One region of the Thermoanaerobacterium sp. R66 genome, then DNA from elsewhere that is predicted to be linked to it. Evidence: riboswitches for the same ligand, from Rfam matches in the RefSeq annotation. Region 1 holds a riboswitch; each other region holds the start of a gene.
The links. Region 1 has a riboswitch for S-adenosylmethionine ahead of JJQ93_RS07205 (methionine ABC transporter ATP-binding protein). Riboswitches for the same ligand answer to the same signal wherever they lie in the genome.
Positions count from the first base shown of each region.

Region 1 (4,926 bases):
CCACATCTTGTCGTCATCCGGTGCAACCATTAGAAAAGCTGTCTTTATGATTTCATACTCGTTAATCAAATTTTTCATCTTGACATGGCTTTTCACTTTTCCAAAGACGAGGATTGGCTCCACCAAATCAGATGCTGTACAGTGGTAGATTACAAACCCTTTCCCTGGAAGTATTATCTTCCCAAGGCTTTCTCTTCCCAAAAGCTTATCCTCTATCTGCTTTATTTTCTCATTATTAATTCCATCATTACCAGCAAAATCTTCTAATAGAGAATCTATGATGTCTTTCGAGTTTTTGCCATAGACATCTTTAAGTTTAAGGGAATCGCATAGCTCAATTATCCTTTTGCCATACCACGCAATGTGTTCCAATTCTTTGTACCTGTCGCCTATGACTTTTTTCTCCGAGAAGTCCATTATAAAATCTGTGTTTAAAGCGTCTTTCAGTTTTTTTACGTCTTCATCTAAAAGCAGCGGATTGACTATTATTGTCTCTTTGTCCTTTATGTCCAGCGGAATTGTAGACACTATCAAGTCAATATCATCTCTATCTTTAAAGTCTTTAACTCTCAAGCTGGAAACCGTATCTACAATATTCAATTGTGGAAACATCTGAAGCTTAGATAAAAGCATCCTCGATGTCCCTATGCCGCTGGCACACACGACTAAAATATTGTGCCTTTTCATCATATCGCTTTTTCTTGCTATGGATGCGCCAAAATGCATCGCAATATATCCGATTTCATCATCAGGCACATCAACATTAAGCTTGTCTTTAATCACATTTGCAATAGATATACATTTTTCAAATAAACCGCTGTACCGTTCTTTTATGTCATTTATAAGCGGATTTCTAATCGCAAGACCCATGCGAAGTCTAAAGATAGTAGGCCTTAAGTGCGTCTTTAAACCGCTTAAAAGCATCGTATCGCCTTTAAGATCAGTGCCAAATTCATCTTCTGCAACGCTGACCATCTCATGCAGTATTTCATTTAACAGCTCGTCATTTACGTCTTCGGTATTTGCCCTGTACCTTGCTCCTTGTAGATGAATCGTTATATATCCGATTTCATCTTCTGGAATAGATATATCAAATTCTTCCTCCAGAAACCTGGCAAGCATTTCTGCAAACTTATACTCATCTGACTTCCTAAGCTCATAGAGGCTTTCATTACCTATTTTTATCTTTTCGCCTTCTTTTATTCTTTTTAGCGCCAATGCCAGATGCACCGTAAGCCCCATGTAGGAGCTTTCTGCTAATTCGTAATCAAGGGATTTCTCCAATTTTTGTATAGCCTTCTCTATCTTTAAAACCGTATCGTAGTCTATAAGCCTGAGTAATCTATCATTTATGTCTTCACTAAGCTTGTTTATATTATTGTACCCTTTATTTAAAAACTCAATTAGGTCTTTTGTCTCCACATTGTCATACAGAAAATTTATTATGGCCCTTCTTATATTGCTTTCATCGCCTTTTACGTATATGCCAACGCCAGGCTTAGTTACAATTGTAACATTTTGCTTGTTTAGCCATTTATCGATCTCTTTAATGTCATAGCTTATTGTTGCCGTAGTCACATTGTATTCTTTAGCGAAGTACTCAAGTTTTACAGGTTCTTTCATCTGCAAAAGCTCAGATAGTATCAACTTTCGCCTTTTATCAGCGTCAATGCTTGGCCTATAACCTATTACATCGAATTTGAATTTTTCGATATCATTATCAGTTCCTTCTAAGACTAGTACTCCATCGTCATTTTTAAGCTTCAAATTGTATTCTTTTATATATTCATTTATTGCATTTATTTCTCTGTAAACAGTCCTTTTGCTTAACTTGTACAAAACGACGATATCGTCCAAACTGGAAACTTCTTTTGAAATAACCTTTTTGAAGATTTCTAATTGGCGCCTACTTAACTCTTTCATAGATATTTGTCCTTTCGTCTATGACAAATTATTAATAAGTTAACTTATCTTTCATCTTAATTATAATCAATTTATTGATTAAATCAACACAAACTTGTGAATACACTGTCAGATTTATTATGACAAAAATTTAATATTGTCGCATGAAAATTTTGCTTGACTTTTCAACATCCATCCTATATAATCATTTTAACAACTAAAAACGAAATTATTCTCTTATCTAGAGAGGTGGAGGGACTGGCCCGATGAAACCCGGCAACCGGCACGTATGTGCAATGGTGCCAATTCCTGCAGCGATTGCTGAGAGATGAGAGAGGACGAAACCTCTTTCATTGGAGGTTTTTTTTATTGCTTTTTTAAACTACATTTGTGAAAAGAAGGTGAAATGATTTGATCGAAATAAAAAACTTAAGCAAAGTTTACAACACAAACGGAAAAGAGGTAATAGCTTTAAAAGACATCAACTTAACTATACGTGATGGTGAAATTTACGGCATAATGGGTCTAAGCGGTGCCGGGAAATCATCATTGATAAGGTGCATAAACATGTTGGAAAAACCTACATCTGGCAGCATACTGATAAACGGCGTAGAAATGACAAAGTTAAATTCAAAAGAACTGAGAAATATGAGAAAAAAGATTGGCATGATATTTCAGCATTTCAATCTTTTGATGAACTCTACAGTGTATGAGAACATAGCATTTCCTCTTAAGATCTCGAAAGTCAGCGATTCTGTCATAAAAAAACGCGTTGATGAATTACTGGATGTGGTAGATTTAAAAGACAAAAAGTACGCATACCCTTCGCAGCTATCTGGGGGACAAAAACAGAGGGTAGGCATTGCAAGAGCTTTAGCAAACAATCCAGACATAATTCTATCTGATGAAGCCACATCCGCTTTAGATCCTACCACGACAGAATCCATCTTAAATCTTTTAAAGGACATAAACAAACAATACGGAATTACAATCGTGGTAATAACGCACGAAATGTCTGTAATAAGAAATCTGTGCGACAAAGTGGCAGTTTTGGAAGACGGAATGATTATCGAGGAAGGAAATGTAATAGACATCTTTTCAAATCCTTCAACAGAAACATCTAAGAGATTTTTAAAAGATATGATAGCTGAACTTCCGCCAGACATATTGCTTGATGACGAAAATCCAAATGAGGAAATCTTGAGATTATCGTTTTTTGGTAGCAGCAGCAACCAGCCTGTCATATCCCATATGATAAAGAATTTCGATGTTGAAGTGAATATCATTTCCGGAAATATCGAAAGAGTGCAAAACTCACAGATAGGAAATCTCTTAATAAAAATAAGCGGTGAACAGAATTCCATAAAAAATGCTATAAAATTTTTAGAAAACAATGGTCTTAGAATAGAGGTGCTTAAAAATGGTATCGTCTAACATATTCCAGTATTTATTAAACTTGTGGCAGCTTATGGAAGAACCTCTTTGGGAATCTTTGTACATGGTGTTTTTCTCAACACTTTTCTCAGTAATAATAGGACTGCCTCTAGGCATAATACTTGTCATAACCGACAAAGGTCATATAAAGGAAAATCTAAAGTTAAATCAGGTATTAGGTACTGTGATCAATGTCATGAGGTCAGTGCCGTTCATAATCCTCATAATCGCAATCTTCCCATTGGCAAGGCTTATTGTTGGCACAACTATAGGACCTACCGCTGCTATTGTACCACTGTCCATTGCTGCAGCCCCATTTGTAGCAAGAGTTGTAGAATCATCTCTTAAAGAAGTAGACTGGGGCGTCATTGAAGCATCTATATCTGTTGGCGCTTCAATACCACAGATAATATTCAAAGTCATGATTCCAGAATCATTGCCATCACTTATATTGGGAATAACTCTTACAGTGATAAATATTTTAGGGTATTCTGCTATGGCAGGTGCTATTGGAGGAGGTGGTCTTGGAGATCTGGCTATAAGATATGGCTACCAAAGGTTTCAGACAGATGTGCTTATTGCCACAATCATAGTCTTAATAATCTTTGTAGAAATCGTGCAAAGAATAGGAAACTATCTTGCAAAAAAAGTTGATAAAAGATGAAAGGATGGTATGTAATGAAAAAATCATTTTTATTTCTCACTCTCATATTGACATTTGCATTTATCTTATCAGGATGCACAAAATCCAACAACACAGCCGCTACATCCAACGCAAATTCAAACACAGATACCTCTACTAAAATGACGAAGATAGTCGTTGGTGCAACGCCAAACCCCCATGCAGAAATACTTAATGTAGTAAAGCCTATTCTTGCAAAAGAAGGCGTAGATCTTGAAATAAAAGAATTTACCGACTATGTGACGCCAAATACTGCACTTGTCGACAAGCAAATCGACGCAAATTTCTTCCAACACGTTCCATACCTTGAGGACTTCGAAAAGAAAAACAATGTAAAATTGGTGCCATTAGTCAAAGTGCATGTAGAACCGATGGGGGCATATTCAAAAAAGATCAAGTCAAAAGATGAATTAAAAGACGGTGCAACAGTGGCTGTTCCAAACGATGCTACAAATGAAGGAAGAGCGCTGCTTCTACTGCAAAAAGAAGGGTTAATTAAGTTAAAAGACCCAAATGGCCTTACACAAACCCCGAGAGACATCGTGGATAATCCAAAGCATTTAAAGATTGTAGAGCTTGAAGCACCTCAGCTTCCAAGGACGCTTCAAGATGTGGATTTGGCCATTATAAACACTAATTTTGCATTAGAGGCAAACTTAAACCCTTTAAAGGATGCAATTTTTATGGAAGACAAAAATTCTCCTTATGCTAATGTGTTAGTCGTAAGGGAAGACAATCAAAATGACCCAGCGATACAAAAGTTGGCAAAAGCCTTAAATTCTGATGAAGTCAAGAAATTTATCGAAGACAAGTACAAAGGCGCTATAGTTCCAGCTTTTTAACATGAGAAAAAACCCGTTTAAAGCGGGTTTTTATTATTTATTCCTGGAAAATATCAATCTATTCAA
Region 1 covers NZ_JAEUWW010000001.1:1,413,723-1,418,648, forward strand. Annotated here, with positions in the region: gene JJQ93_RS07200 (BglG family transcription antiterminator) at 1-1,923, opposite strand, end outside; SAM riboswitch class I at 2,137-2,237, shown strand; gene JJQ93_RS07205 (methionine ABC transporter ATP-binding protein) at 2,314-3,336, shown strand; gene JJQ93_RS07210 (methionine ABC transporter permease) at 3,323-4,000, shown strand; gene JJQ93_RS07215 (MetQ/NlpA family ABC transporter substrate-binding protein) at 4,015-4,860, shown strand; gene spoVB (stage V sporulation protein B) at 4,894-4,926, opposite strand, start outside.

Region 2 (4,926 bases), 1.3 Mb from region 1:
AGCTATGGACATGATTCATTCTTTTCACCCGATGCGGTTCACTTAGAGCCCAGTGGTGCGAAGTATTTTGCTTCACTTATAGCAAATGCGGTAAAAGAAGAAAATTAAAACGATGTAAAAAGGCTGCATTTTGCAGCCTGTAATTATTCTAAGACTTTTCGAATCTCGTTTAGCTTTGAGTTATTTTTGTACTTCATGTATATATAGAAGGGTATGCCGCACATAAGCATTATAAATCCGTACATGACAGTCTCGGCTCCAGACCCGTATATTGTCCACATGGCGTATGCAAAGCCTAAAAGTGGAATAATGGAATTCTTTATAAAGCCTAATACGCTGACGTTTTTGTCTCTTTTTATAAGAAGCATCATTTCAGATGCGGCTGTAAAAGCGTACACAGGTAGGAAAGACAAAGTTGCCAGCAGTATTATAAAATTAAACGCAGAAACCAGAGATTTTGTATAGTTCATCAGCAATAGCAGATTTACAAGCACCGATCCTATGATCAATGATACGTGAGGAGTCTTGTATTTAGGATGTACTTTTGAAAAAATCTCTGGAAATAGACTGTCTTTACCAGCCGCATAAGCCACACGAGCTGTAGATAAAAGCCATCCGACAGTTGTGCCAAGCACACTTACGACAGAGCCTACTATTATGACATTCGCAATGTTTTTTCCTAAAAACTGTTTGAGGATGTCGGCTATTGGAGAAGCACTTTTTGCAAGCTGGCTTTGTGGCATTGCACCCATTGCCGAAAGGTTTATGGCAAGGTACATCACTACAGCTATTAATATTCCGAATATGGTGCTTAACTTTACGTTTCTTTCAGGGTTTTTAATTTCTTCAGCGGTTATTGACGCAGTTTCAAGTCCTACAAACGCCCACAGCGTTGAAGTTGCTGCTGCAGACAAAGTATTCATGCCTTTTCCTGCAGGGAACAATGGCATTACATTGCTTGACTTGAAATGTACTGCTGATACGATTATGAAGAATAAAAAAAGACATACTTCAAACACAGTTATTGTTGTTTGAGTTGAGCCAGCCTTTTTTACACCTATTATATTGATTATCGTAAAAATCCATAAGATTCCACTGGTGTACAGAAAAGCGGCTAAATGATTTTGCGATAAAATCGGGAATAAAGCGCTTGAGTAACTGGCAACTGCAATGACAACGGCAGCGTTTCCGATCCATGAACCATTCCAGTATAACCACGCATTGATAAAACCTATAAAGTCTCCAAAAGCTAATTTTGAGTATTCATACGGGCCACCGGCTTTTGGAATCCTTGAACCTAAATTTGCAAATGATAATGCCAACAATATTGATCCGATGCCTGTAACAAGCCATGCCAGTATTGTTGCGCCAGGACCTGATTTAGATGCAAGTGTAGCAGGAAGCATGAATATGCCGGAACCCATCATGTTACCTGTCACAAGTGCTGTGGCGATAAATAGGCCAATGTCTTTTTTGAGCTTTTGTGTTTTGTCCATATAGTACAATTCCTTTCTATAAATTTTTGAAATAGCATAATTAAATTAGCACAGGAAAGTGAAAAAGTCAATGAATAATTTTGCAAAAATGATATAAAAAATGCAGGATATAAAATCAAGTTTTATAACCTGCATAAATCATATTTATTCAATTGAATTCACATCGTATGGTGTTTTTTGGTATACATAGTAATTTAACCAGTTAGAAAACAATAGATTTGCATGGCTTCTCCATTTTACAATTGGCTCATTGTTAGGGTCATCTCCCGGGAAATAGTGTTTTGGTATTTTTATAGGAATGCCTTTTTTTAAATCTCTTTCGTATTCAGATTTTAGAGTCAAAGGATCGTATTCAGAGTGACCTGTCACAAATATCTGCCTGCCAGATTTTGATGCAACTATGTATACGCCTGCCTCATCTGATTCAGAAAGTATTTCAAGGTCATCTACAAGCTCTATATCTTCTTTTCTGACTTCCGTGTATCTTGAATGGGGCGCATAAAATTCGTCGTCAAATCCCCTTAATAAGTCGACATTTTTTTTGGAAACCTTATGCAAAAATACGCCAAACATTTTTTCTTTCAGTGGGTATTTAGGAATCCTATAATGGTAATAAAGACCAGCTTGAGCACCCCAGCAAATGTGAAATGTTGAAAATACATTGTGTTTGCTCCATTCCATTATTTCTTCAAGCTCATGCCAATAATCAACATCTGAAAAGTCCAAAGTTTCCACTGGTGCTCCGGTTATTATGAGACCGTCAAATTTTTCATGTTTTACGTCATCAAATGTTTTGTAAAAAGCTTCTAAATACTCTGGCGCAGTGTTTTTAGATTTGTGTGATGCTGCATAGAGAAATTTTAGATCGATTTGCAGTGGATTGTTGCTAAGTAGCCTTAATAGCTGTGTTTCTGTCACACTTTTTGTAGGCATCAAGTTTAAGATGGCGATCTTAAGAGGGCGTATATCTTGATGAATTGCCCTTTCTTCAGCCATTACGAATATATTTTCTTTAGCTAAAATATCGATGGCAGGTAGGCCATTTGGTATATTGATGGGCATTTGCAAACCTCCTTCAATGTAAAAAATAAAACGCCTCAGAGATGAGGCGTAGATAATCACATCTACTCATCTCCCAAAGCTATAAGCTTTGCAGGAATTAGCACCATTTTCATAAAATATGACGGTTGCCGGGTTTCACAGGGCCAGTCCCTCCACCACTCTTGATGAGTTTTGATTTACGATATTAAATTGTTAAAATAATTATATATTTATTGAAGTTTGATGTCAATAATATGAAGGACACTTTTCGCTAATTCTTATATTGACAACTGTTTGTTTATGAATAGCTTAAAATAATCCAATTTGTGGCTTTTATTTAGTATGTTTTGCAATTATAATTGAATTTAGAGGTGAAAGAAATGTATGATGCAATAATAATAGGTGGAGGACCTGCAGGATCTACATTAGGAAGAAAGCTGTCTAAAGAAGGATATAAGGTATTGTTGATAGAAAAGCATGTTTTTCCAAGGTACAAAGCCTGCGGTGGCGGAATAACGAAAAGGTGTTACAAATTATTAGATATTGATATAAGCCAATACGTAGAAGATATTACCAATGAAATTATCTTTAAATTTCCTAACGGCAAACAGACTGTTTTGCAGACTGGTGAGCCTATAATATATCAGGTAGATAGGACTAAATTTGACAAATATTTAATAGATAAAGCAGCTTATTATGGGTGTGAAATACATGATGGTGAATTATTTTATGACTTTTATCAGCATGATAAGGGACTTGTCGTTGTGACAGACAGGAGTGAATATGAGACAAAGGTTTTAGTAGGTGCAGACGGAATAAACAGCAATGTGGCACATAAAGCGAACTTAATAAATGGCAAAAAAGGCATAGCACTTGAAGGTGAAGTATACGTCGATAATAGCTTAATCGATGGATTAAAAGGAAAAGTTGTGGTGGATTTCAACGCAATAAGATATGGGTATGGATGGGTATTCCCTAAAGGTGATAGATTGTCTATTGGTGTCGGGACTTTTTTAAACAAAGTTTCAGACATAAAAGAAATGTTATCTAAAATGATAGAGGAAAATGTGGACGGAAATATAAAAGACTGCAAAATTTACGGGCATCAGTTGTCGTTTCCTGATGGGAGCGATGGTGTATTTAATAACGATAGAATAATATTGATTGGAGATGCTACAAGGCTTGCTGATCCATTTACAGGCGAAGGAATATACAATGCTTTGCTTACTGCAGACATATCATTTGATGTTCTAAAAAAGCATTTCAGTGGAGAATGTGGATTGGATGAATACACTCTTAGACTCAATAGAGAAGTTGTGCCAGATGTTGGTTGGGCATATAGATTAGCGCAATTTACGTACAATAACATGGATTTCATAGAAAAATCAGTAAGATATTTTCCTAATGTGCTATCATACTTTGTAGATATAATGATGGGTGATAATACATATAAGAATTTTAAATTAAAAGTTCCAATGTATTCACTGCGGGTAATGACTTCTAAGACGAAAATTAAAGTAGAAAAAAACGTGTCATGAAGTAATTGACTTTAAACTGTAGTTAAATTAAACTATTTATAGGTAATACCCCTTATGAGTATATGAAAGGAGAGATTAAATATGGGTTTGTTTGGTTCAAAAGGTGAAACTGTCACGATTGATGTCAGAGGCATGTCATGCAACCATTGCAAAATGACTGTAGAGAAAGCATTAAAAGGTCTTGATGGAGTATCAAAAGCGACAGTAGACTTGGATAAGGCTAATGTCACTGTAACATACGACCCTAAAAAAGTTACTATAGATGACATGAAAAAAGCGATTATTGACGCAGGATATGAAGCTTAATATTTTCATGTATGTTTAACCGCTAATGCGGTTATTTTTTTATATTTGCTGTATAATAAAGTTAAAAAAATGTTATTTACAAAAAGCTTTTTTTGCTATATAATAATTACATAAAATCCAATCGGAATAGTATAATTTAAAGGAGAGGATATAATGTCAAAGATTGCAAAAAGCCTTACGGATTTAATAGGCAATACGCCGCTATTGGAATTATCAAACTACAATAAAGAAAATAATCTTGAAGCAAAGCTTATAGCAAAATTAGAGTATTTTAATCCATTAAGCAGCGTAAAGGACAGAATCGGATATGCTATGATCAAAGATGCAGAAGAAAAGGGGCTTATAAACAAAGACACTGTTATTATTGAGCCAACCAGTGGCAATACAGGAATAGCGCTGGCTTTTGTTGCAGCGGCTAAGAAATACAGATTAATATTGACTATGCCTGAGACTATGAGCATTGAAAGGAGAAATTTGCTTAAAGCGCTTGGCGCTGAAATAGTATTGACGCCTGGCCCAGAAGGCATGTCTGGAGCTGTAAAAAA
Region 2 covers NZ_JAEUWW010000001.1:135,162-140,087, forward strand. Annotated here, with positions in the region: gene JJQ93_RS00580 (acyltransferase family protein) at 1-108, shown strand, start outside; gene JJQ93_RS00585 (APC family permease) at 144-1,496, opposite strand; gene metA (homoserine O-acetyltransferase MetA) at 1,641-2,558, opposite strand; SAM riboswitch class I at 2,622-2,729, opposite strand; gene JJQ93_RS00595 (geranylgeranyl reductase family protein) at 2,918-4,075, shown strand; gene copZ (copper chaperone CopZ) at 4,157-4,381, shown strand; gene cysK (cysteine synthase A) at 4,535-4,926, shown strand, end outside.
Region 2: linked by a shared signal. The riboswitch ahead of metA (homoserine O-acetyltransferase MetA) and the one ahead of JJQ93_RS07205 (methionine ABC transporter ATP-binding protein) in region 1 are both predicted to bind S-adenosylmethionine.

Region 3 (4,926 bases), 1.2 Mb from region 1:
CGGAGTGCCTAACCTGATTGTGAATGTGCCTGAGATATCGGCTTACAATTTTGGATACCTTGTATACTTCTTTGAGATGGCTTGTGGCATAAGCGGTTATTTAAATGGCGTTAATCCGTTTGATCAACCAGGCGTTGAAGCGTACAAGAAAAACATGTTTGCACTTTTAGGCAAACCAGGTTATGAAAAAGAGAAAGAAGAATTGGAAAAGAGGCTAAAGAGATAGTTATGAAAGATATGCCGATTGGCATATCTTTTTTTGTCAGAATGATTTCATGTATAATATTATATATGAGAATTGTTTTTGGATGGTGATGAAATGGAAGTTGGCATATCGACGGCTTGTTTTTATCCTGACTATCTTACAGAGGAAACGATTCCTATAATAGCTAAAATGGGCATAAAGAGTGTAGAAGTTTTTTTGGAATCTTACAGCGAATATGATGAAGATTATTGCAAAGCTATGAGGGATGATTTAGATAGATACGGCATTGAAGTTAATTCAATACATGCTATAGGCACTCAGTTTGAACCGCAGCTTTTTTCAGCAACTGAAAGGCAAAGGAACGATGCCTCAAAGATGCTTATTAAAGTCTTGAAAGCAGCAAAGATACTTAAGGCAAAAATATACGTTTTTCACGGACCTGCTGTTAAAAAAGATACGACGCCTAATATTGATTTTGACAAGATTGCGAAATATGTGGATTATATAGCTGATACATCAGGAGAATATGGGGTTAAATTTTCTTGGGAAAATGTCTATTGGTGTTGGTTTGCATATCCAGAATTCGCTACATTCATAAGACAGGCTGTGAAAAGCAGAAATGTTTATTTTACATTGGATATAAAGCAGGCGATGAAAAGCAAGAAAGATCCATTTGAATACTTAAAATCAATGGGAGATAAACTCGTTAATGTCCATTTATGCGATTACGATGATTGCGGCAGTTTGTACCTTCCAGGCAGAGGAAGTTTTGACTTTGCAAAGCTTAATAGAGAGTTAAAAAAATTGGATTACAATGGATCTATCATAATGGAAGTCTACAGAAACAACTATAAGGATATTGATGATTTAAAAGAAGGCATTGAATACCTAAAAAGCATCTTTGAAAAATAAAGATAAGGGAAGTAAACCCTTATCTTTAGACTTTTCCTGGCACCATCTGCTTTATTCCGCTTGAATCTAAGGCGATGCCATAGCCATACGCCTGCGTAGAGAAATTCAGTTCAGCTTGTTGCAATGGTATGCCTTTGATAGTGACATTTTTAAGCTCACCTGTGCCTACACCTCTTTTAGCACATTGAAACAAGTAGTTGACGCCTTGAGGCATAAGTCCAAACATTCTGGCACCTACTGTATCTGTTGCTACAGGATCTGTTCCTGCTATTATCATGTTTGCATTGATAGGCTTTCCTTCTGATGGCCCTGTGCCTATCATCGCTTCTTGACCGCTTAATATTGTAAGATCTATAGATATTTTTTCAGCCATGGCCCTTATGAAATTGTGAAGGTCATCGTGTATGCCTAAATTTTTTTTGGGAAATCCGTGTATTTCTGCGGGAGGCCAGCTTAAAGCTATGTTTTTTATTCCAAGCGATACTGTAGCTTCTTCGTGCATTTTCATTTGAGTGAATGAAATTAGTACATCCATTTTTTCATAAAGTTCATTTACTTTTGTTGATTTTAAAAGACAGTCGTCCAGCAGCAATTCTACGTAAGGACCGTAATTTAGATCTACAAATTCTACGCCTTCTTCTGAAATGACTTTATCAAATCCATTGTCAGATAAAACTTTAGGCGTAGGATCTCCACCAGAGCCGGCGGCAATCACAATCCTGCCAGGATTTTTAGACTTTACGTATCTTATAAGGGCTCTCAATGTATCTGGTCCTACTATCGTACCGCTTTGAGGAGGCTTGCTTTTAACGAAATTTGGCGTTATTACAACGGTATTACCCGTTTCGATTAGATTTTGCAAAGGTAATAAGTTTAAAGCGGTATTTAAGTTTTGTATCTCATCAGGGCCAGATGCTATTGCTACTACTGGTTCTACAATTTTTCTGTACCTCATAAAATCACCTCATATATATGATTTGCATTTTATCAAAAATTAAAATATCTAAGCAAAAAGCCTAAGTAATTTTAACATTTCAACAAATATTTCATTGACAATTGTACCAGAGGACGGTATCATATAATTTAATAAATTAATATAGTAAACTCTTATCAAGAGTAGCGGAGGGACTGGCCCTATGAAGCTCGGCAACCGGATATCACGGTGCCAATTCCAGCAGCATATCGCTGAAAGATGGGAGCAAAAATATCTCTTCTTTTGGCGAAGAGTTTTTTTATTTTAAGGAGGGGTCGTTTTGCGAAATTCTGAAAATTTGTGCCAGAAACTTAAAAATAAGCAATTTGTCATAACCGTGGAGATATCGACGCCAAAAGGAGCTGATATTTCGAATTCTATTGAAGAAGCGAAAAAATTATATGGAATAGCAGATGCATTAAATATAACTGATTGTCCTATGGCAAATATGAGAATGAGCCCTATTGCATTGGCACATCTTTTGCAAAATCATCTAAATATAGAAACCATATTTCACTTAACGTGTAGGGACAGAAATCTTATTGGCCTTCAAGCAGAGCTTTTGGGTGCGTATGCTCTTGGAGTCAGAAATATCCTTGCCCTTACAGGAGACGATCCAAAACGAGGTGATGTGCCACAGGCAACAGGCGTGTACGACGTAGATTCTGTAGGTCTTGTGAAGATAGCAAAGTCGCTAAATGATGGCTTTGACTACAACGGAAATAAGTTGGAATCATCTACAAATTTCTGCATAGGGACAACAGCAAATCCAAATGATTTAAGACCTGAATCAATAGAAAAATTAAGGACGAAAATAGAATGTGGAGCATCTTTCATACAGACTCAGCCTGTCTACGATGATGAGATTTTATACAGATTTCTTGATGCCGTAGAGCAATTTGATATTCCGGTTTTAGTAGGGGTGCTACCCCTTAAAAGCTATAAGATGGCTGTTAACTTGAACGAAAAGGTGCCTGGCATCGAGATACCTGAAAAAATAATAGACAGGTTGAAAAACGGTGAAAAAGGTGAAGGGACAAAAATTGCAATAGAGTTTATAAACAAGATAAAAAATAAAGTGGGTGGTGTTCATATCATGCCACTTGGCAAGACAGATATAGTTGTTGACATTGTAAATGGCGTAAAGAACATGAGACAAAATGATATAGAAGAAGTATTGTAGTCATCATAAGGAGATGTTGCAATTGGATATTTTTAAGAATTTAAAGAATAGCATAATCGTCTTTGACGGAGCAATGGGCACTATGCTTCAGAAAAAAGGACTTAAAACAGGAGAATGCCCTGAATATTACAATCTCTTACATCCGGATATTGTGTACGAAATCCACAAGTCGTATATTGATGCAGGGGCAGATGTTATTGAGACAAATACATTTGGCGCCAATAGGATAAAATTAAAATCTTACAATCTTTCAGATAAATTGCCTGAAATAGTCAAAAGCGCAGTACAGATAGCCAGAAAAGCTGCTGGTAATAAAGCCGTTGCTCTTTCTATAGGGCCTATTGGCGAACTGATGGAACCTTTTGGCAAGCTGACATTTGACGAGGCTTATAGTGCCTTTGCAGAGGTTGCTGTAGAAGGGGAAAAAGCCGGTGCTGATTTGGCACTTATTGAGACTATGTCAGATATATTAGAAGCGAAGGCGGCTATTCTTGCTGTAAAGGAGAATACTAATTTAAAGGTAATTTGTACCATGACGTTTCAAGAAGATGGAAGGACGCTTATGGGGACAGACCCTGTTACAGCAGTAGTAAGTCTTCAAGGGCTTGGCCTTGATGCCATAGGTGTCAATTGCTCTACGGGACCTGACATGATGGCAGACATAGTGAAGAAGATGGCTGAAGTTTCAAGGATACCAATTTTGGCGCAGCCAAATGCAGGAATGCCTCATTTAGAGGATGGATTGACTCTTTACGACATTACGAAAGAGAAATTTGCCGTCGAGACAAAAAAGCTTTTAGAATGCGGGGCATCTATTGTTGGTGGTTGTTGTGGGACGACTCCAGAATTTATTAAGCTTTTGAAAGCTGAGATACATGATACAGAGAAAAAAACTGCCGTGAAAGAATACACAGCAGTTTCATCAAATACAAAGACTGTTTTCATAGGCAGCGATTATCCTGTGTGTGTAATCGGCGAAAGGATAAATCCTACAGGAAAGAAGAAATTGAGTGCAGCTATCAAAGAAGGCAATTATAATCTGATCTACGATGAAGCTGTATCGCAGGAAAAACTTGGCGCAAGCGTACTTGACGTGAATATTGGTGTGCCTGGCATAAACGAAGAGGAATTGATGCCTAAAATCGTTTCGCAGGTACAGAACATCGTCAATGTGCCATTGCAGATAGATAGTAGCAATGTAAAGGCGATTGAAAAAGCGGTAAGGATAGTCAGAGGTAAGCCTATTATAAATTCTGTCAGTGCAAAAGAGAAAAGTTTACAAGAAGTATTGCCTATTGTCAAAAAATACGGCACAAGTGTTATAGGACTTACAATAAGTGATGACGGTCTTCCTAAAAATGCAGATGAAAGGCTTAGAAACGCTGAGAAGATTGTAAAAGCCGCTTTAGAGTATGGAATACCAAAAGAAGATATAATAATTGACTGTATCGCACTTACAGTGTCATCTGAGCAGACAGCAGCAATAGAAACATTAAAAGCCATCAATCTTGTTAAGTCTAAGCTTGGAGTAAGTACGGTCATAGGACTTAGCAACGTATCTTATGGATTGCCTGAGCGGCAACTTATAAATACTGCATTTCTTGCGATGGCGATATCATACGGCTTAGATGCTGTTATAGTCAATCCAAATGA
Region 3 covers NZ_JAEUWW010000001.1:232,500-237,425, forward strand. Annotated here, with positions in the region: gene JJQ93_RS01020 (glucose-6-phosphate isomerase) at 1-226, shown strand, start outside; gene JJQ93_RS01025 (sugar phosphate isomerase/epimerase family protein) at 305-1,117, shown strand; gene JJQ93_RS01030 (DUF362 domain-containing protein) at 1,143-2,072, opposite strand; SAM riboswitch class I at 2,222-2,316, shown strand; gene JJQ93_RS01035 (methylenetetrahydrofolate reductase) at 2,371-3,273, shown strand; gene JJQ93_RS01040 (homocysteine S-methyltransferase family protein) at 3,296-4,926, shown strand, end outside.
Region 3: linked by a shared signal. The riboswitch ahead of JJQ93_RS01035 (methylenetetrahydrofolate reductase) and the one ahead of JJQ93_RS07205 (methionine ABC transporter ATP-binding protein) in region 1 are both predicted to bind S-adenosylmethionine.